One region of the Streptomyces sp. NPDC006368 genome, then DNA from elsewhere that is predicted to be linked to it. Evidence: predicted binding sites of a transcription regulator. Region 1 holds the regulator's gene; the other holds the start of a gene.
The links. Region 1 encodes HrcA, which represses chaperone genes, less so after heat shock. Its sites were predicted from a motif close to TTNGCACTCNGNNNNNCNGAGTGCNAA; they were not measured.
Positions count from the first base shown of each region.

Region 2: the regulator HrcA is predicted to act here: its motif matches at 3,308-3,334, upstream of groL (chaperonin GroEL).

Region 1 is NZ_JBEXQK010000063.1:9,725-20,697, reverse strand. It holds gene ABZZ38_RS28905 (nitronate monooxygenase) at 1-764, opposite strand, end outside; gene dnaJ (molecular chaperone DnaJ) at 982-2,118, opposite strand; gene hrcA (heat-inducible transcriptional repressor HrcA) at 2,119-3,135, opposite strand; gene ABZZ38_RS28890 (MBL fold metallo-hydrolase) at 3,311-4,033, shown strand; gene ABZZ38_RS28885 (DUF3097 domain-containing protein) at 4,044-4,859, shown strand; gene hemW (radical SAM family heme chaperone HemW) at 5,007-6,239, opposite strand; gene ABZZ38_RS28875 (ATP-binding SpoIIE family protein phosphatase) at 6,267-8,135, opposite strand; gene ABZZ38_RS28870 (long-chain fatty acid--CoA ligase) at 8,534-10,423, opposite strand; gene lepA (translation elongation factor 4) at 10,725-10,973, opposite strand, start outside.
Region 2 is NZ_JBEXQK010000059.1:13,201-24,173, forward strand. It holds gene ABZZ38_RS28330 (glucosyl-3-phosphoglycerate synthase) at 1-488, opposite strand, end outside; SAM riboswitch class I at 614-758, shown strand; gene thrC (threonine synthase) at 743-2,062, shown strand; gene ABZZ38_RS28340 (ubiquitin-like small modifier protein 1) at 2,086-2,361, shown strand; gene ABZZ38_RS28345 (cold-shock protein) at 2,781-2,984, shown strand; gene groL (chaperonin GroEL) at 3,464-5,086, shown strand; gene ABZZ38_RS28355 (SRPBCC family protein) at 5,186-5,629, shown strand; gene ABZZ38_RS28360 (hypothetical protein) at 5,799-6,014, shown strand; gene ABZZ38_RS28365 (WhiB family transcriptional regulator) at 6,225-6,479, opposite strand; gene ABZZ38_RS28370 (ABC transporter permease) at 6,608-8,083, shown strand; gene ABZZ38_RS28375 (ABC transporter ATP-binding protein) at 8,121-8,816, shown strand; gene ABZZ38_RS28380 (PTS transporter subunit EIIC) at 8,782-10,287, opposite strand; gene murQ (N-acetylmuramic acid 6-phosphate etherase) at 10,482-10,973, opposite strand, start outside.

The sequences.
Region 1 (10,973 bases):
GCCTGCTTGTGCAGGGCGTGCGCGCCGGACTCGGGGCACACCAGGAACGCCGTGCCGAGCTGTGCGGCCGAGGCGCCCGCGGCGAGGACGGCGGCGATCTGGCTGCCGCGCATCAGGCCGCCGGCGGCGATCAGCGGTATGTGCACGGCCTCGCGCACCTGGGTGATCAGCGCGAGCAGCCCGGAGCCGGACCCGTCGGCCTCGGGGTCGTCGCGGTGCGTGCCCTGGTGCCCGCCGGCCTCGATGCCCTGGACGCACACGGCGTCGGCCCCGGCCCGCTGCGCGGCCTGCGCCTCCTCGGGCGAGGTGACCGTGACGACGGTGAACGTCCCGGCGCGCGAGAACGCGTCGAGCGTCTCGGGGGCCGGGCACCCGAAGGTGAACGACACGACCGGCACCGGGTCCTCGAGCAGGATGGCCAGCTTGGCCTCGTACCCGTCGTCCCGCCCCGCGTCGGGGTCGCCGAGCGGCGTGTCGTACCAGCCGGCCTCACCGGCGAGCTGGTGGCGGTAGACGTCGACGGCGGCGGCGTCGGCCTGACCCGGCTGCGGCATGAACAGGTTGACGCCGAAGGGCCGGGCGGTCAGCCCCCGAACCTGCTTGACCTCCTCGTACACGCCGTCGGCCGTCTTGTACCCGGCGGCGAGGAATCCGAGACCGCCGGCGTCGGACACGGCGGCTACGAGACGAGGGCAGGAGGCGCCACCCGCCATGGGGGCCTGCACGATCGGGTAACGGCAGAGATCGGTCAGCGCGGAGGACATGCACGCATGGTGTCACGCCCCGGCCCCGCCATCGAATCCCGGCCCCGCGCCCTGCCCGCCGAGCCCGCACGGCACCGAGCGGGTACGGCGCGGGGCCGGGTACGGCGCGGGGCGGGTGCCGGGGTCCTGACCCCGGCACCCGCCCCGCCCGTCGGCGTCGAGAAGCGCGAGCGCCCACAAGCGCCCGGTCCCACCGGCCCCACCGTGTCAGCGGTGCCTAGCGGCCGTTGAACGCGTCCTTCAGCCGCGAGAACAGGCCTTGCTGCCCCGGCTGGAACTGCCCCGTGGGCCGCTCCTCGCCGCGCAGCTTCGCCAGCTCGCGCAGCAGCCGCTCCTGCTCCGGGTCCAGCTTCGTCGGCGTCTGGACCTCCACGTGGACGATGAGGTCACCGCGCCCGCCGCCCCGCAGGTGCGTGACACCGCGCCCGTGCAGCGGGACGGACTGGCCCGACTGGGTGCCGGGGCGGATGTCGATCTCCTCGACCCCGTCGAGCGTCTCCAGCGGGCACTTCGTGCCCAGCGAGGCCGCCGTCATCGGGATCGTCACCGTGCAGTGCAGGTCGTCACCGCGCCGCTGGAAGACCGCGTGCGGCAGCTCGTGGATCTCGACGTACAGGTCACCGGCCGGGCCGCCGCCCGGGCCGACCTCGCCCTCGCCCGCGAGCTGGATGCGGGTGCCGTTGTCGACACCGGCCGGGATCTTGACCGTGAGCGTACGGCGGGAGCGGACCCGCCCGTCGCCGGCGCACTCCGGGCACGGCGTCGGCACGACGGTGCCGAAGCCCTGGCACTGGGGGCAGGGGCGGGACGTCATGACCTGGCCCAGGAACGACCGGGTCACCTGCGAGACCTCACCGCGGCCACGGCACATGTCGCAGGTCTGCGCGGACGTGCCGGGAGCGGCTCCCTCGCCCGAGCACGTGCCGCAGACGACGGCCGTGTCGACCTGGATGTCCTTGGTCGTGCCGAAGGCGGCCTCGTTGAGCTCGATCTCCAGCCGGATCATCGCGTCCTGGCCGCGCCGGGTCCGGGAGCGCGGGCCGCGCTGGGACGCCGTGCCGAAGAAGGCGTCCATGATGTCGGAGAAGTTGCCGAAGCCGCCGGCCCCGAAGCCGCCCGCGCCACCGCCTCCCGACGCGGACAGCGGGTCGCCGCCGAGGTCGTAGACCTGCTTCTTCTGCGGGTCCGACAGGACCTCGTACGCGGCGTTGATCTCCTTGAACCGCTCCTGCGTCTTCGGATCGGGATTGACGTCCGGGTGCAGCTCGCGCGCGAGCCTCCGGAACGCCTTCTTGATCTCGTCCTGGGAGGCGTCGCGGCGTACGCCGAGTACGGCGTAGTAGTCCGTGGCCACTTACGACTCCGCCAGGATCTGTCCGACGTAACGTGCCACTGCGCGTACCGCTCCCATCGTTCCGGGGTAGTCCATGCGGGTCGGTCCGACCACGCCGAGTTTGGCGACTGCCTCGTCGCCCGAACCGTAGCCGACCGCGACGACGGACGTGGAGTTCAGCCCCTCATGGGCGTTCTCGTGCCCGATGCGTACGGTCATCGCCGAGTCCTTGGCCTCGCCGAGCAGCTTCAGGAGCACCACCTGCTCCTCCAGCGCCTCCAGCACCGGCCGGATCGTCAGCGGGAAGTCGTGCCCGAAGCGGGTCAGATTGGCGGTGCCGCCGATCATCAGCCGCTCCTCGGTCTCCTCCACCAGCGTCTCCAGCAGCGTGGCCAGCACCGTGGAGACGGTCCCGCGGTCCTCCGCCTCGAAGGACTCCGGGAGGTCCTGCACCAGCTGGGGCACGTCGGTGAAGCGCCGCCCCACGACGCGGCTGTTCAGCCGGGCCCGCAGATCGGCCACGGACTGCTCGCCGAACGGCGCCGGGCAGTCGACCATGCGCTGCTCCACGCGCCCGGTGTCCGTGATCAGGACGAGCATCAGCCGTGCGGGAGCCAGCGACAGCAGCTCCACGTGGCGCACGGTCGAGCGCGTCAGGGAGGGGTACTGGACGACCGCGACCTGCCGGGTCAGCTGCGCGAGCAGCCGCACCGTGCGGCCGACGACGTCATCGAGGTCGACCGCGCCGTCCAGGAAGTTCTGGATGGCCCGCCGCTCCGGCGTCGACAGCGGCTTGACGCCCGCCAGCTTGTCGACGAAGAGCCGATAGCCCTTGTCGGTGGGGATGCGGCCCGCGCTGGTGTGGGGCTGGGCGATGAAGCCCTCCTCCTCCAGCACCGCCATGTCGTTGCGCACGGTGGCCGGCGAGACGCCGAGGTTGTGCCGCTCCGTGAGCGCCTTGGACCCGACGGGCTCCTCCGTGCCGACGTAGTCCTGGACGATGGCGCGCAGCACCTCGAGTCTGCGTTCGCTGAGCATCGCGCGCACCTCCAGCTGGCTCCGGTTCTCCTGCGTTGGCACTCGCGGTGTCGGAGTGCCAGGTTCACCCGGCCAGTGTACGGCGCCGGGGTACGCCCCTAGCAAGGGCCGCGGCCCGGGGCGGCCGTCCACGCTACCGCGCGACGGTGCTGGTCGTTGCCGATAGCGTCGCGGTATGGACGTCAGTTGGGAAGAGTTCGGCTGGGAGCGGCTCGGCGACGGTGTGGGCCGCAGGAGGCTGCCCGTCTGGGACGCGACCACGGCACTCGTGGTCGGCGAGCACGCGGCGCTGCTCTACGACACGGGCGCCACGCTCCGCGAGGGCGCCGAGATCCGGGCGCAGGCGCAGCGACTGCTGGGCGGGCGCAGGGTGACGCATATCGCATTGAGCCATCCGCACTTCGATCATGTGCTGGGCACGGCGGCGTTCGCGGGGGCGGAGGTGTTCGGCGCGGTGGGCGTCGAGGCGCTGATGAAGCGGGAGCGTGACGCGCTGCGGACCTCCGCGATCCGGCACGGGGTCGCCGCGGCCGAGGCGGTCGAGGCGACGGACGTGCTGGTCGTCCCGCACCACCTGGTGTGCGGCGAGTGGACGGTGGACCTGGGCGGGCGGCAGGTGCTGCTGGCCAACGTGGGGCCGGGGCACAGCGGGCACGACCTGGCGCTGCTGGTGCCGGGCGAGCCGGAGGTCGTGTTCTGCGGGGACCTGGTGGAGGAGTCCGGCGACCCGCAGGCGGGCGTGGACGCGATCCCGTCCCGCTGGCCGGCCGCGCTGGACCGGCTGCTGGAACTGGGCGGCGAGGACGCGCTGTACGTGCCCGGCCACGGGGCGGTGGTCGACGCCGGTTTCGTACGCGCCCAACGCGATGAACTGGCCCGCCGGTTCGGGGTGTCGTAGCGTCTGCCGAATGCGCAGTTACAACCCTGATCTGACCCCGCCCTGGAAGCGCTCCGCACCCGTCCCCGAGGTGCCCGCCGAGCCGGACGTGGTGGTCGAGGAGGTGGGGACCGGCTTCTGCGGAGCGGTGATCGGCTGCGAGGCGGGGACGGTCACCCTGGAGGACCGGTTCGGCAAACGCCGCGTGTTCCCGCTCGCGCCCAGGGGCTTCCTGCTGGAGGGCCGTACGGTCACCCTCGTCCGTCCCTCCGCGGCTCCGGTGCGGCCCACCCGTACCGCCTCGGGCTCGATCGCCGTTCCGGGAGCACGCGCGCGTGTGGCCCGGGCGGGGCGCATCTACGTGGAGGGCCGCCACGACGCGGAGCTGGTCGAGCGGGTGTGGGGCGACGACCTGCGGATCGAGGGCGTGGTGGTCGAGTACCTGGAGGGCGTCGACGACCTGCCGGCGATCGTGCGGGACTTCGGGCCGGGCCCGGACGCCCGCCTCGGGGTCCTGGTGGACCACCTGGTGCCTGGCTCCAAGGAGTCCCGCATCGCGGCCGAGGTCTCGGACGCCCACACGCTGATCGTGGGCCACCCGTACATCGACATCTGGGAGGCCGTGAAGCCCTCGGCGGTCGGCATCCCGGCGTGGCCCACGGTGCCGCGCGGCGAGGACTGGAAGACGGGCGTGTGCCGGGCGCTCGGCTGGCCGCCGAACACGGGCGCGGCGTGGCAGCGCGTCCTGTCGAGCGTGCACGGCTGGAAGGACCTGGAGCCCGAGCTGCTGGGGCGGGTGGAGCAATTGATCGACTTCGTGACGGTGGGCGACGCCGAGGGTGCGTGACCGCGCACTCGTCTCCCCACCGGAGGCCGGCCCGTTTCCCCGCCATGGCGGGGGTGTTCCGTCGATCAGCTCGTCCACGCCGCCCAGCAGTCGTCGTCCCCGCCGGGGTCTGGAGTCGGCCTCCTTGGCGGGGCCTGGAAGCGGGCGTCAGTCCACCAGGTCCCGCACCACCGCGTCGGCCAGCAGCCGTCCCCGCAGCGTCAGGACGGCGCGCCCCTCGGCGTAAGGACCGGGGTCCAGGAGCCCGTCCCTTACCGCGCGCTCGGCGGCGGCCAGGCCGGCCGGGCGCAGCAGCGACAGCTCGCACCCCTCGCGCAGCCGCAGCTCCAGCAGAACCCGCTCCACCCGCCGGTCCTCCCCGGAGAGCACCTCGCGCCCCGCGCCCGGTGACCGCCCCTCCGCCAGCGCGGCGGCGTACGCGCCGGGGTGCTTGACGTTCCACCACCGCACGCCGCCCACGTGGCTGTGCGCGCCCGGCCCGGCGCCCCACCAGTCGGCGCCGCGCCAGTACAGCTCGTTGTGCAGGCACCGGCCCGCCTCCGAGGTGGCCCAGTTGGACACCTCGTACCACTCGAACCCGGCCGCCGACAGCACGTCCTCCGCGATCAGGTAGCGGTCGGCGTGGACGTCGTCGTCCGTCATCGGCACCTCGCCGCGCCGGATGCGCCGGGCGAGCTGCGTGCCCTCCTCGACGATCAGGGCGTACGCCGAGACGTGGTCCGGTCCGGCGCCGATCGCCGCGTCGAGGGAGGCCCGCCAGTCGTCGTCGCTCTCCCCCGGCGTGCCGTAGATCAGGTCGAGGTTGACGTGTTCGAAGCCCGCCGCACGCGCCTCCGCCACGCAGGCCTCCGGCCGCCCGGGGGTGTGCGTACGGTCCAGCACCTTCAGGACGTGCTGCCGGGCGCTCTGCATGCCGAAGGAGATCCGGTTGAAGCCGCCCTCCCGCAGCTCCGCCAGATAGGCGGAGTCGACGGACTCCGGGTTCGCCTCGGTCGTGATCTCGGCGTCGTCCGCGAACCCGAACTCCTCGCGGACGGCGCCCAGCATGCGTACGAGGTCGCCGGCGGCGAGCAGCGTGGGCGTACCGCCGCCGACGAACACCGTCCGGACCGGCCGGGGGTCGTCGCCCAGGACCTTGCGGGCGAGGCGTACCTCGTCGGTCAGGGTGGCGGCGTAGTTGTCACGGGAGGCCAGCACGCCGCCGGAGCCGCGCAGCTCGGTGGCGGTGTAGGTGTTGAAGTCGCAGTAGCCGCAGCGGGTCGCGCAGTAGGGCACGTGCAGATAGAACCCGAGCGGCCGCTCACCGGCCCCGAGCAGGGCGGACGCGGGCAGCGCGCCGTCCTCGGGCATGGGCTCACCATCGGGCAGTACGGAAGGCATACCGCCCATTGTCCGTCACGCCGGGGCCTACCGGGCCTGGAGGACGAGCAGGGCGAGGTCGTCACCCACGGGGCCCTCCCCGAAGGCGTGCACGGCCTGCCTGATCCGGTCGGCGACGCCCTGGGCGGTGAGCCCGGCGCAGCCGGCGAGGACCCGGGCGAGGCCGTCCTCGTCATCGAGCATCCGGCCGCCGCGGGAGCGCCGCTCCGTGACGCCGTCGGTGACGCACAGGAGGGTGTCACCGGGCGCGAGGTGGAAGGTGTGGCTCTCGTACGCGACGTCGTCGACGACCCCAAGGAGCACCTGCGGCACGGCGGCCGGGGTCACCGTGCCGTCGGGGCGCAGGAGGAGCGGGAGGGGGTGCCCGGCGCAGGCGAGGGTGCAGCGCGCTCCGCCGTCGTCGCCGGGGGTGAGCTCGCCGTACAGGAGGGACAGGAAGCGTGACTGCGTCGGCATGACGGGCAGCGGCTCGGGGCCGCCCGCGGCGGCGACGACCAGCGCGGCGGCCTCCGCGGCCTCGGTGGCGTCGTCGAGGAGAAGCCGGTTGAGCCGGTCGAGGACCTCGCCGACCCGGTGGCCCTCACGGGCGAGCAGCCGCAGCCAGGGGCGGGCGAGGCCGGTGACGACGGCGGCCTCCGGTCCGCTGCCCTGGACGTCGCCGAGCATGAAGCACCAGCGCCCGGGCCGGCCGGCGGCTCCCGCGCCGGGCGGCGCCGCCTGGAAGACGTCGTAGAAGTCACCGCCCGCCAGCCCGTCGTCGCTCGGCTCGTAGACGACGCAGCTGGTGACCCCCGGGATCTGCGCCACCTGGCTGGGCAGCAGCCCGCGCTGCAGCACCCGGCTGATGGTGGCCTGGCGCGTGTACCGGCGGGCCGCGCCGATCGCCAGGGCCACACGACGCGCGAAGTCCTCGATGAGCGCCGTGACCGCGTCGGGGATACGGGCCGTGCCGCGCCGCCCGAGCATCAGCGTGCCGAGCCCACGGCCGCCCGTGACGAGCCGGTAGGCGAGCGCGGTGCCGTCCCCGCCCGGGTCGGGCCACGCCACGGGCACCGGCCCGGTGCGCGCGGCCTCCGGCATGGGCGGCGGCTCCTTGTGGAGCACGGCGCGCAGCGGCTCGATGGCCGACTCGTCGGCGTGCCAGACGCGGGCGAGCCGGGGCGCCGCCGGCGCCTCGCCGCCGTCGCCCTCCAGCCAGAAGGCGCACCAGTCCGCCAGGCGCGGCACCAGCAGCTGTCCGGCGAGCGCGGCGACCAGATCCTCGTCCAGCTGCCCGGCGAGCAGGTCGGACGCCTCGGCGAGGAAGGTCAGCGCCGAGCTGCCCGCCCACTCGTGGTCGTCGCGGACGGGCCGGCGCGGCGCGGGGGCGAGGATCTCGGCGGCGCGCAGGCCGCGCTGGATGGCGGGCTCGGTGCCCGGCACCGGGCAGGTGTCCCAGCCGTCGAGGGGGAGGCGGGCCCAGACGGTCTTCAAGCCGGGCCGGTAGGTGATGCCCCAGCACTCGGCGAGCGCGGCGACGAGCTGGAGCCCCCGGCCGTACTCCTCCGGGCCGCTCACCTCCCCTTCCGCGGGGTGCTGCTCGTTGCGGACGGTGCGCGCGGGGTGGTGGTCGGAGACTTCGAGGACGAGGGCGGCGGGCTGGTCGCCGTCGGGCTCCTCCAACCGCACGAGCAGCTCGACGGTGGTGCCCGCGTGGACGACGGCGTTGGTGACGAGCTCGGCGACGACGAGGACGGCGTCGTCGGCGACCCGGTCGTTGATCGCGGCGGCGGCGGGCAGCGCCAGGCCGGTCCAGTCGGCGAGCGCGGCCCGCACGAAGCGGCGCGCGGCGGCGGGGGCGAGCGGGTTGCCGGGCAGGCTGGTGCGCGCGACGGAGTGGTCGGGCGGCGGCGGCATGGGCGGAAGGTGGTGCCGGTGGGGCGGCACGTCGACGATCTCCCGCTGGGCCCGCTGCAGCCGCTGCGTCGGAAAGGACCCCACGTGTGCTCCTCGTCGGCTCCCGGGTCTGGACACCGACAGAGTGACAGATTGAGCCCGCTCATAAGCGCCGAGTCATCGAAGTCGCGGGCAAAGGCACGAAAGTCGCGGGGCAGGGCCACGAAGGACGGGCGCGACCGGTGCCGGCCGCGCCCGTCCTCGGGGTGCGAAGGTCTCGGATCCGTGTGGCCCACAGGGGTCGGGCTCCGGGTCCGAAGGGTGACGGATCCCGGGGTTGTCCGAAGGTGTCGGGTTCCCGGTCCGAAGGGTGATGGATCCCGGGGTCCGAAGGTGTCGGGTCCCCGGGTCCGGGGGTGTCAGGCCTCCTTGGTGCCCGCGTACATCTCGTCGATGAGGTGCTTGTACTCGCGCTCCACCACGGGCCGCTTCAGCTTGAGGCTGGGCGTCAGTTCGCCGTGCTCGATGTCGAGGTCGCGCGGGAGCAGCCGGAACTTCTTGATGGTCTGCCAGCGCTGCAGGCCCTCGTTGAGCCGGTCGACGTAGCCCTGGACGAGCTTTTCGACCTGCGGGGTGGCCACCACTTCGGCGTACGTCCTGCCGCCGAGGCCGTTCTCCTCGGCCCAGCCGAGGATGGCGGGCTCGTCGAGGGCGATGAGGGCCGTGCAGTAGTTCCGGTCGGCGCCGTGCACGAGGATGTTGGAGACGAAGGGGCAGACCGCCTTGAACTGTCCCTCGACCTCGGCGGGCGCGATGTACTTGCCGCCGGACGTCTTGATGAGGTCCTTCTTGCGGTCGGTGATGCGCAGGTAGCCGTCGACGGACAGCTCACCGATGTCGCCGGTGTGGAGCCAGCCGTCCGGCTCCAGGACCTCGGCGGTCTTCTCGGGCAGCCCGTGGTAGCCCTCCATGATGCCGGGGCCGCGCAGGAGGATCTCGCCGTCGTCGGCGATCCGCACCTCGGTGCCGGGCAGCGGCTTGCCGACCGTGCCGGTGCGGTACGCCTCGCCCGGGTTGACGAAGCTGGCGGCGCTGGACTCCGTCAGGCCGTAGCCCTCGAGGATGTGGATGCCGGCGCCGGAGAAGAAGTAACCGATGTCGGGGGCGAGCGCGGCCGAGCCGGAGACGGCGGCGCGCAGCCGGCCGCCGAAGGCTTCGCGGAGCTTGGAGTAGACGAGCGCGTCGGCGACCTTGTGCTTGGCGGTGAGGCCGAAGGGGGCGCTCGCGGTGCCGGTGCGGCGGAAGTTGTCCTGGCTGGCCTTGGCGTACTCGCGGGCGACTTCGGCCGCCCACTTGAAGATCTTGTACTTGGCTCCGCCGCCGGCCCGCGCCTTGGCCGCGACCCCGTTGTAGACCTTCTCGAAGATGCGGGGCACGGCGGCCATGTACGTCGGCTGGACGACCGGAAGGTTCTCGATGATCTTGTCGACGCGGCCGTCGACGGCGGTGACGTGCCCGACCTCGATCTGCCCGGACGTCAGCACCTTGCCGAAGACGTGGGCGAGCGGCAGCCACAGGTACTGCACGTCGTCCTTGGTGACCAGTCCGGTCGCGGCGATGGCCTTGGCCATGTACGACCAGTTGTCGTGCGGGAGCCGCACGCCCTTGGGGCGGCCGGTGGTGCCCGAGGTGTAGATGAGGGTGGCGAGCTGGGCGGCGCTGATCGCGGCGACCCGGTCCCTGACCGCGTCCGGGTGCTTCTCCAGGTACGCGCGACCGCGCTTTTCGAGGTCTGCGAGGGAGAGGACCCAGCCCGCCGGGTCGTCCTCGGCCGCTTCGACGTCGGTGGCGTCGATGACGACGACGTGGGCGAGGTGCGGGAGGTCGGTGCGGTGTGCGCGGGCCTTGGCGAGCTGGGTGGCGTCCTCGGCGATCAGGACGCGGCTGTCGGAGTCGGCGAGGATGTACGCGGACTCGTCGGCGTTCGTCTGGGGGTAGACGGTCGTCGTGGCCGCCCCGGCGCACATCACGCCGAGGTCGGCGAGGATCCACTCCACGCGGGTGGCGGAGGCGAGCGCGACGCGCTCCTCCGACCGGACACCGAGGTCGATCAGGCCGGCGGCGATGGCGTAGACCCGGTCGGCGGCCTGCTCCCAGCTGAGCGATTTCCAGTCGTCGGGGCCCTGTCCGGAGGCCGGGGGAACGGGGTAGCGGTAGGCCTCGGCGTCCGGGGTCTTCGCGACGCGCTCAAGGAAGAGGGACGCCACGGAGGGCGGCCGGTTCTCGATCGGATTCTGGGTGTCGCTCACGGCGTCCTCCGGGCGGCTTGCGGCAGGGCTGCACGACGGGATGTTGTTTAACTGGCGAGTAACCCTCGGGCGGGATCAGGTTAGAGCGCTGTGGTCCGCCATGTAAGGGGCTATGGCCCGGCGGTTCATACCCGGTTCATAACGACTGTGCAGCATCCGTGCAGGGGCCCGGAAGGCGAAAGCGCCCGTCCGGGAACCGAACGGGCGCTTTCGTGTGCCGTACTGCCTCGCGGCCGTGCCGTACTGACTCGTGGACCGCTTCCCGGCGTGCCGTACCGCTTCCGGTCCTGCTTCCGCTTCTCTACTTCTTGGACTTGCCGCCGGCGGAGTCGTCGCTGGAGAGCACCGCGATGAAGGCCTCCTGCGGCACCTCCACGGAGCCGACCATCTTCATCCGCTTCTTGCCTTCCTTCTGCTTCTCCAGCAGCTTCCGCTTACGGGAGATGTCACCGCCGTAGCACTTGGCGAGGACGTCCTTGCGGATGGCGCGGATGGTCTCGCGGGCGATGACGCGCGAGCCGATGGCCGCCTGGATCGGCACCTCGAACGC
Region 2 (10,973 bases), on a different contig from region 1:
TCACCCAACGGCCGGTCGTACATCGCCTTCACGAAGTGAACGCCCCGGTCGGTCAGCAGCGGTCCGACGATCCCGGACACGAAGTCGGCCGAGAAGTCCCTCAGGTCCGCGTCGACGAAGCACACGACGTCCCCGCTCGTCACGAACAGCGACCGCCACAGCACCTCCCCCTTGCCGGGCAGGGCGGGTACGCGCGGGAGTATCGCGTCCCGTGCGACGACCCGGGCCCCGGCCGCCGCCGCGACCTGTGCCGTGCGGTCCGTCGAACCGGAGTCGATGACGACCAGCTCGTCGACGAGCGGGACCGCGTCCGACATCAGCTCGCGCCGGATCACGGTGACGATGTCGCCGACCGTCGCCTCCTCGTTCAGCGCCGGCAGGACGACACTGACGGTCGTTCCGCGTTTGGCCGAGAGCAGCTGGTCGAGCGGCCGGTCGGACACGGACCAGGACCGCCGGGCGAGCCAGCGCTCCACCTCTTCCAGCACGTGATCTCCATCTCGCGTATCGGACGACCATCTCAGGCGTCCAGGGGTTCGGTTACAGTCTTGAGCAACGCGGATGACCGTCGCATGTCGGGGGTCAGGGTCCGCGCCGTCGAACAATCGAATACCGCTCATCCAGAGGGGCAGAGGGACACGGCCCGTTGAAGCCCCGGCAACCCTCCAGTCGGCACTCGCACATCTGCGCGCGAGGCCCCGGCTAGGGAAGGTGCCAAATCCGTCTCATGGCGAAGTGCGCCATGAGGAAGATGAGGAGAAAGGGCCTCGCCTCCATGGCTGTACAGACTGTCGCCACCGCAAAGAACGTCGACCTCGGGCCTGCTTCCGCCCTCTCCTGTCGCGAATGCGGCGAACGTTTCCCCCTCGGCCCCATTTTCGCCTGTGAGCTGTGTTTCGGGCCGCTGGAGATCGCCTACGACCTGCCGGCCGGCGACCCCGAGGCGCTGCGCAGGCGGATCGAGGCCGGGCCCGCCAACATCTGGCGGTACGCCCCGCTCCTGCCCGTCCCCGCCGACGTGACGGAGAAGCCGAACCTCAACCCGGGCTGGACCAAGCTGGTCCGGGCCGACAACCTCGCCCGCGAGCTCGGCGTCGAGCCCGGCAAGCTGTTCGTCAAGGACGACTCCGGCAACCCCACGCACTCCTTCAAGGACCGCGTCGTCGCCCAGGCCCTGGAGGCCGCCCGCGCCTTCGGCTTCACCACCCTGTCCTGCTCCTCCACCGGCAACCTGGCGGGCGCCGTCGGCGCCGCCGCCGCCCGCGCCGGCTTCCGCTCGTGCGTGTTCATCCCGCACGACCTGGAGCAGGGCAAGGTCGTCATGGCCGCCGTCTACGGCGGCGAGCTCGTCGGCATCGAGGGCAACTACGACGACGTCAACCGCTTCTGCTCGGAGCTCATCGGCGACCCGCTGGGCGAGGGCTGGGGCTTCGTCAACGTCAACCTCCGCCCGTACTACGCCGAGGGTTCGAAGACGCTGGCGTACGAGATCTGCGAGCAGCTCGGCTGGCGGCTGCCCGACCAGCTGGTCATCCCGATCGCCTCCGGCTCCCAGCTGACGAAGATCGACAAGGGTCTTCAGGAGCTCATCGGCCTCGGCCTCGTCGAGGACAGGCCGTACAAGATCTTCGGCGCCCAGGCGGCGGGCTGCTCCCCGGTGTCGGCGGCCTTCAAGGCCGGCCATGACGTCGTACGGCCCCAGAAGCCGGACACCATCGCCAAGTCGCTCGCCATCGGCAACCCGGCGGACGGCCCGTACGTCCTGGACATCGCCCGCCGCACCGGCGGCGCCGTCGAGGACGTCGACGACGAGCAGATCGTGGACGCGATCAAGGTGCTGGCCCGCACGGAGGGCATCTTCGCCGAGACGGCGGGCGGGGTGACCGTGGGCGTGACGAGGAAGCTGATCGAGGCTGGTCTGCTGGACCCGTCCCTGACCACCGTCGTGCTCAACACCGGCGACGGGCTGAAGACCCTCGACGCGGTGTCCGCGACCACCGGCCCGACCGCGACCATCCGCCCGAGCCTGGACGCGTTCCGCGACGCCGGCCTGGCCCGCTGAGACCCTTCGAAAGGCACCCCGACATGAGCGTCAACGTCCGCATCCCCACCATCCTCCGCACGTACACGGGCGGCCGGGCCGAGGTCACGGCCGAGGGCTCCACCCTCGCCGAGGTCATCGAGTCGCTGGAGAAGAACCACCCGGGCATCGCCCCCCGCGTCCTGGACGACCAGGGCAAGCTGCGCCGCTTCGTGAACGTCTACGTCAACGACGACGACGTGCGCTTCGAGGACGGTCTCGGCACCGCGACGCCGGACGGTGCGGGCGTTTCGATCATTCCCGCCGTCGCCGGCGGCTGATCATCAACCGGTCGCTCCGATAATCGGAATTGCCCCCTCCGTCACAAGAAGCGGAGGGGGCAATTCTGCATGGTTGGGCGCGGTAGAGTTGGGGAAGTCCCCGCCGTCGCGTGTGCCGGACGCATATGAATTCACGCTCCCGCGCGACAAGATGCAGTCAAAGTGTCCGTAAGTTATGCGCCATAAGTGCGCTTTGCCGGGCCCGACTTGCCCGGGATTCCCCCGTATTCGGCCAACTTTTCCGTTCACGCGTGCTCGGAATTCTCGTCCGATTGACCTGTTGCAGACGGCAGTTGGACAGATACATTCAGCGGCGGTCGACGCGTTCCGGCGCAGCCCGTTCCTGTTCAGCGGGTGAGTTCTGACCCGGGTCCGCGAAGTGCGGTCCTGTGCAAGGGCCAGTAATAGGGGAGTTAGGCATGGCTCAGGGCACCGTCAAGTGGTTCAACGCGGAGAAGGGGTACGGCTTCATCGCGGTCGACGGTGGTGCGGATGTTTTCGTCCACTACAGCGCGATCCAGATGGACGGTTACCGCACCCTGGAAGAAGGTCAGCGAGTCGAGTTCGAGATCTCGCAGGGCCAGAAGGGTCCGCAGGCGGACATGGTCAAGCTCGCGGGTTAGCACTGAGCCGGCACAGCGGCACAGCGGCACGGCGACACGGCGTGATTCGGCCAGCGACTGCACAGTGAGTGCCAGGGGCTCGCATCCGAGGAGGGTGCGGGCCCCTCGCATGTCCGCGCGCGGGGTTCCGTGGGCGGGTCCCCGCGCGGGTCCGTGGGCAGGTCCCCGCGCGTGTCGGTGCGCGTGTCGGTGCGCGCCGGGGAGGCGCCGCCCGGCGTGCGGCACCGGCGTGCGACCCGTCCCGCACCCGGTTCGCGCCGCGCCGTCGCCTCCCGATCCCCGGGAGGCGCTTGCACTCGCAGGGGTCGAGTGCTAATCATTGGTTAGCACTCTGAAGGTGAGAGTGACAACGAAGGACCGGGTCGGTGAGGTCCGCAGGCCAAGTGGGGCAAGGAACCACAGGGGCATGCAGGCCGTCCGTCGCGGGCGCCAGCGCGGTCCGGAGCAGTCTCCACCCCAGTCCGGGAGGACCACTTCACATGGCCAAGATCATCGCGTTCGACGAGGAGGCACGGCGCGGCCTCGAGCGCGGCATGAACCAGCTCGCCGACGCCGTCAAGGTGACCCTGGGCCCCAAGGGTCGCAACGTCGTCCTCGAGAAGAAGTGGGGCGCCCCCACGATCACCAACGATGGTGTGTCCATCGCCAAGGAGATCGAGCTCGAGGACCCGTTCGAGAAGATCGGCGCCGAGCTGGTCAAGGAAGTCGCCAAGAAGACGGACGACGTCGCCGGTGACGGTACGACCACCGCGACCGTTCTCGCCCAGGCGCTCGTCCGCGAGGGTCTGCGCAACGTCGCCGCCGGCGCCAACCCGATGGCCCTGAAGCGCGGTATCGAGAAGGCCGTCGAGGCCGTCTCCGGCGCGCTGCTCGACCAGGCGAAGGAGGTCGAGACGAAGGAGCAGATCGCCTCCACCGCCTCCATCTCCGCCGCCGACACCCAGATCGGCGAGCTCATCGCCGAGGCCATGGACAAGGTCGGCAAGGAAGGCGTCATCACCGTCGAGGAGTCCCAGACCTTCGGTCTGGAGCTGGAGCTCACCGAGGGTATGCGCTTCGACAAGGGCTACATCTCGGCGTACTTCGCCACCGACATGGAGCGTATGGAGGCCTCTCTGGAGGACCCGTACATCCTGATCGTCAACTCCAAGATCTCCGCGGTGAAGGACCTGCTCCCGCTGCTGGAGAAGGTCATGCAGTCCGGCAAGCCGCTGCTGATCATCGCCGAGGACGTCGAGGGCGAGGCCCTGTCGACCCTGGTCGTCAACAAGATCCGCGGCACCTTCAAGTCCGTCGCCGTCAAGGCCCCGGGCTTCGGCGACCGCCGCAAGGCCATGCTGAACGACATCGCCATCCTCACCGGTGGCCAGGTCATCTCCGAGGAGGTCGGCCTCAAGCTGGAGAACGCCGGCCTCGACCTCCTGGGCCGCGCCCGCAAGGTCGTCATCACCAAGGACGAGACCACGATCGTCGACGGTGCCGGTGAGAGCGAGCAGGTTCAGGGCCGCGTCAACCAGATCCGCGCCGAGATCGAGAACTCCGACTCGGACTACGACCGCGAGAAGCTCCAGGAGCGTCTGGCGAAGCTGGCCGGCGGCGTGGCCGTCATCAAGGCCGGTGCCGCCACCGAGGTCGAGCTCAAGGAGCGCAAGCACCGCATCGAGGACGCGGTGCGCAACGCCAAGGCCGCCGTCGAGGAGGGCATCGTCGCCGGTGGTGGCGTGGCCCTGCTCCAGGCGTCCAGCGTCTTCGAGAAGCTGGAGCTCGAGGGTGACGAGGCCACCGGCGCCAACGCCGTGCGCCTGGCCCTGGAGGCCCCGCTGAAGCAGATCGCCGTCAACGGTGGTCTCGAGGGTGGCGTCATCGTCGAGAAGGTGCGCAACCTGCCCGTCGGCCACGGCCTGAACGCCGCGACCGGCGAGTACGTCGACATGATCGCCGAGGGCATCATCGACCCCGCCAAGGTGACCCGTTCCGCTCTGCAGAACGCGGCCTCCATCGCGGCGCTGTTCCTCACCACCGAGGCCGTCATCGCCGACAAGCCGGAGAAGGCGTCCGCGCCGGCCGGCGGCGGCATGCCGGGCGGTGACATGGACTTCTGATCCTCCCGGATCGGACACGTCCTTCCGTTCCGAGGGCGGCACCCCTTCTCCCAGGGGGTGCCGCCCTCGGGCGTTTCGGCCCGGGCCTACGCTGGGGGTATGGCCGTCGACGTCCTGACCGAGACCGTGATCGACGCCCCGTGCGACCTCGTCGCCGCGTACGCCGCCGACCCGTCGAACGCGCCCGAGTGGTACGTCAACATCGTCTCCGTCGAGTGGGAGACCCCGTCCGCCATGGAGGTCGGCGCCCGCGCGGCCTTCGTCGCCCGCTTCCTCGGGCGACGCCTCGTCCACACGTACGAGATCGTCGCGTATGAGCCGGGGCGGCGCCTCGTCATGCGTACGACCGACGGGCCGTTCCCCATGGAGACCACCTACACCTGGGAGCCGTACGGCACCGACGGGAGGGCGACCCGGATGACGCTGCGGAACCGTGGCGGCGCAGGTCACCGGTTCGCCGCCCCCGCGATCCGGCGCGCCAACCGCAAGGACCTGGCGGCGCTGAAGCGCCTGCTGGAACGCAGGAGCAGCCCCGGGGCCTGACCCCCGGGACCGGTCCCTGGTGTGGCCGGATCGGAACCCCTCGGGCCTGGCGGGTGTCAACTGCGGTTAGCACGGATGGGGTTGTTGAGGCCTCATACCTATGCGAGCCGACGGTTAATCGACCACTCTGTGTATGGAAGCCGAATACTCAGCGTGGAGGTGCCAGGCCATGGCGTTGCGATCGTCGGACCGGCTGCGGGCGGCCGAGGAAGTAGTGGCACAGCTGCGGGGCGAACTGGGTGCGGTGGGGGTGACCCTGCCGTCGCTGCGGGTCGACGCGGTGACGGCGACGGGTGACGCGCCGTTTCCGCTGGTGGAGCTGGGGCGCTGCAACCTCGACACCGCGATGCGGCTGGTCGCCGTACTGCGCGAGGCACGCCGGTGAAGCCGGGCGAGTACGTGATCGACGGCCGGGACGGGCGGGTCGGTGAGGTGGTGGGGCACGTCGGGGACTACGTACAGCTACGGCCGCCGGATGGTGGACGGAGATGGGTATGCCCGGATCACGCGCTGAGCCCGGCGCCACCGGGCGAGGTTCTGCGGGAGCGGGTGCGCCTGCTCAACCGGCGGGCGCGGTTGGGGCCGTAGCGCCCGGTCACCCGGTCTGCGCCGCGCGCCTGCGGGAGCGGCGTATCAGGGCCCGGCGTTCGTCCTCGGACAGTCCGCCCCACACGCCGGTTTCCTGGCGGGTCTCCACAGCCCACCGCAGACACTGCTCGCGCACGGGGCAGCGTCGGCAGACGGACTTGGCCGTCTCGGCCTGAAGCATCGCGGGCCCGCTCGTCCCGATGGGGAAGAAGAGGTCGGGGTCCTCGTTCCGACAGGCCGCGGCGGCACGCCAGTTATCCATAAGAGCCTCCTTTTGTCTTTTCTTCGGGTGACCGTCGATCCCGGACTGAAACGGGACTTCGGGCCCTTCTCATGCGACTCTCATGGCTGCCTTACGCCCTCATCACGCCACGTCCTTACGTTCGCGGCATGTTCTTCACCTATCTCAGGCGCGAGTTGCGCCGCCGGAGGAAGGCGGCGCTGGTCGTCGCCTCCGGCCTGGCGCTCGGTATCGCGCTGGTCATCGTCGTCAACTCGGTCGCCGCGGGCATGAACCGGGCCCAGGACGAGGTTCTCGAGTCGCTGTACGGGCTGGGCACCGACATGACGGTCACCAAGGCGGCGGCGCCGCCCGAAGAGGGCGGCACCGTGCGGAAGCCTCGGTTCGAGTTCGACGCGAAGGACCCGGACGACGACAGCGCGCAGAGCCAGGACCTCGTCATGGTGCAGGGGTTCGAGACGCTGGCGTCGTCGGCCGTGGTGGAGGTGGGCGGGCAGGACGGCGTCGCGGAGGCGGTCGGCGGGCTCAGCCTGCGCGTGATGAAGGTGGACGGGCGGTTCGAGCGGGGCGAGGTGCAGCCGGGCGGGCCGCCCGGTAGTGGCGCCGGTGGCGGTTCCGGTGATTCCGGTGGTGGCGGGAAGGTCCGGGGCGGCGGGGCGGCGTTCGACGTCAACGCGTACAGCGTCTACGGGACCGACGTCGCCCACCAGGGGCTCGGGCCGCTGACGACGTCGAGGATCACCTCCGGGCGTACGTTCCGGACGGGTGAGACCGCCGCCGAGGTGGCCGTCGTCGACAGCGCGTACGCCAAGGAGCAGGAGCTCGGGGTGGGCGAGAAGCTCACCATCTCGGGGACGTCGTTCAGCGTCATCGGCATCGCGACCGCCGACAGCGGTGACGCCGCCGCCGACGTCTACCTGCCGCTCGCGCGGGCGCAGGTCCTGGCGGACGCCAAGGACAAGGTGACGACGGTCTACGTGCGGGCGGCCGACTCGCAGCGGATCGCGGCGGTCAAGGCGTCGATCCAGAAGGGCATTCCGGGGACGACGGTGACGACGTCCGCCGATCTCGCCGGCACCGTCTCCGGTTCGCTGTCCACCGCGTCCGGCCTCGCGTCGGGTGTGGGGAGGTGGCTGTCGATCATCGTGCTGGCCGCCGCGTTCATGGTCGCGGGGTTGCTGACGTCGTCGGCGGTGAGCCGGCGGGTACGGGAGTTCGGCACGCTCAAGGCGCTGGGGTGGAAGAGCGGCCGGGTGACCCGGCAGGTCGTCGGCGAGGCGCTCGTCAACGGGCTGATCGGCGGGGTGCTCGGCATCGGGATCGGGCTCGCGGGGGCGTGGGCGATCACGGCGTTCGGGCCGACGCTCACCGCGGAGCTCGGTGGAGCCGGAGGGGGCGGCGGAGCCGGTGGCGGCGGGCGGGTCTTCGGGCCCGGCGGTGGTGGCGGGGCGATGGGGGAGGGCGCGGGCCGGGCGCTCGACGTCGCCCTCACCGCGCCGGTCTCCCTCCCGACCATCGGGCTCGCCGTCTCCCTCGCCGTCCTGGGCGGGCTCATCGCCGGCGGCTTCGGCGGCTGGCGGGCCTCCCGGCTGCGGCCCGCGGACGCGCTGCGCCGTGTCGGGTAACGCCACCTTCCCTACGTACCAACGGAGTTGACAGCACATGTACCAGCTCAGTGGCGTCACCAAGCGCTACCGGCGCGGCAAGGAGACCGTCCAGGCCCTGGACGGCGTGGACCTGGTGATCGAGGACGGCGGGCGCCTGGTCATCCAGGGCCCGACCGGGGGCGGCAAGTCCACGCTGCTCCAGATGCTCGGCGGTCTGGACCGGCCCACGGAGGGGAGCGTGGTGCTGGACGACACCGACCTGGCCACGCTGCCGGAGGCGCGGCTGACGCGTGTACGGGCGGAGAAGATCGGGTTCGTGTTCCAGAGCTTCAACCTCGTGCCGACGCTCACCGCCCAGGAGAACGTCGAGACCGCGCTCGTACCCCTCGGGCTGAAGGCCCGCGAACGGCGGGAGCGGGCCGCGGAGGCGCTCGTCTCGGTGGGGCTCGGGGAGCGGCGCGGGCATGTGCCCGGCGAACTGTCCGGCGGGCAGCAGCAGCGGGTCGCGATCGCGCGGGCGCTGGTCAAGCGGCCGGCGGTGCTGCTGGCGGACGAACCGACCGGGAACCTCGACGAGTCGATGCGCGACGAGATCATGGACCTGCTGGAGGGGCTGTGGGAGGAGAACGGGCTGACGTTCGTCATGGTCACCCATGACACGGCGCTGGCGCGGCGGGCGCCGCGACTGGCGACGATCAGGAAGGGCCGGGTGACGATCAGGGAGCAGGCGGTGGGGACGGCGACGCCGTAGCGGGGCGGGGCGCCGTGGCGGCGCCGGGCGTCGCGGCGGGGCCGGGATCGGACCGGCCGCTGAGGGCCGGGGTGTTGAGGTCCCGCAGCATCCGGTCGCTGAAGCCGAAGAAGTACGTGGCCAGGAAACCGGCCACGTACCCGGTCAGCAGGCCGCCCGCGTAGATCGCGACCGTGGTGCCGCTCAGTCCGCCGCTGCCGTCGAGGAGCGGGAACAGCGCCCAGCCGGACGGGCCGATCGCCGTCGAGCCGACCGTGTTGCCCAGCATGCTGAACAGGCCGACGAAGCCGCCGCCGAACGCGCCGCCGACGCACGCCGTGATGAACGGGCGGCCGAGGGGGAGGGAGACGCCGTAGATCAGCGGCTCCCCCACACCGAGCAGGCCGGCCGGGAGCGCGGACCTGATCGTGCGGCGGATGTCGCCGCGGTGGCGGAGCCGCAGATAGACGGCGGCGGCCGCACCCACCTGGCCCGCGCCGGCCATGGCCAGGATGGGCAGCAGGAGCGTGAACCCCTGCTGCTCGATGAGCGTGGTGTGGAGGGGGATCAGCGCCTGGTGCAGGCCGAGCATCACGAGGGGGAGGAACAGCCCGCCGAGGACGAAACCGGCGACCGCGCCGCCGCCCGCGAGCAGCCGGTCGGCGGCCTCGCCGATGGCGGCGGAGACCTCGCCCGCGACGAACATCAGGCCGTAGACGGTGATCAGGCCCGAGACCAGGACGGTCAGAGTGGGGGTGACGAGCACGTCGAGGGACTCCGGCACGCGGCGGCGGCACCACTTCTCGACGCGTGTCGCCAGCGCGGCGGCGGCGAGCGCGCCGAGGACGCCGCCCTGGCCGGGTGAGAGCTGCTGGCCGAACACCTCGATCCTCGCCACGCCCGCGTAGACGATGATCGCGGCGACGGCGCCGCCCAGGATCGGCGTACCGCCGAACTCCTTGGCCGTGTTGAGGCCGACGAACACGGCGATCAGCGCCATGAACCCGGAGGCGATCGCGGTGAGAGCCGGGGTGAGGACGGGCAGCCGGCCCAGGTTGACCAGGAGGCCGTTGAGGCCCGCGATGATGCCGCAGCCGATGAGGGCGGGGATCAGCGGCACGAAGATGTTCGCGACGCGGCGGAGGAGGAGCTTGAACGGGGTGGCGTTCCGGCTCCGCTGAGCGGCCTTGAGGGCGGCGCCTCGGGCGGCGAGGTCGGCGGTGGTGCCGCTCGCGGTCAGGGCCTCGAACTCCGGGGCCACCCTGGCGACCGTGCCCGGGCCGAGGACGATCTGGTACGTCGACCCGTCCTCGACGACGCCCATGACGGCGGGCAGCGCCTTGAGCGCTTCGTCCTGGACGAGGGAACGGTCGCGCAGGGCGAGGCGGAGGCGGGTCATGCAGTGGGCGACGGACGTGACGTTCCCGGCGCCGCCGACGAGGGGGAGGATCGCGGCGGCGATGGCGCGGTTCTTGTCGGGGGTGGGGGTCATGGGGGCGCCTTGCTGTGTGTGGGGGGAGGGTGTCGGGGTGCGGTGAGGTGGGGGTCCTTGTGGGTGTGGCCGCGGGGCTTCCCATGGGGCGGGAGCCGTCGGCGGGTGCGGGTGCATGCGGTCGGGGGGTGCCGCGCCGTCGTCGGCGGGCGGCGGCGGGCGGCGGGGCGGGGAGCCCGGACGAGCGGGGCGGCTCAGGCGGTGTCGGTGGTGGTGGCGGTCGCCAGCGCCTTGCGGAGGTGGCCGTTGGATTCCTTCAGCAGCCGTTCCGCCGTCGGGGCGTCGATGTCGGCCAGGAGGGTGAGGATCGCGGGCTTCACCTCGCCGTCGGTGGCCTCCAGGGCCGCGTCGATCTCCGGCTGCGACGCGCCGGTCGCCTGCGCGACGATGCGGCGCGACCGGGCGCGCAGCTTGTCGTTGGTCGCCCGGACGTCGACCATCAGGTTCCCGTACGTCTTGCCGAGCCGCATCATCGTGATCGTCGAGATCATGTTGAGGACCAGCTTCTGCGCCGTACCGGCCTTCAGGCGGGTGGACCCGGTGATGAACTCGGGGCCCACCACGACCTCGATGCCGTGGTCGGCCGCCGCCACCAGCGCGCTGCCCGTGTTGCAGGCGAGGCCGATCGTCAGCGCGCCGAGCGCCCGCGCGTGTGCGACCGCGCCGACGGCGTACGGGGTGCGGCC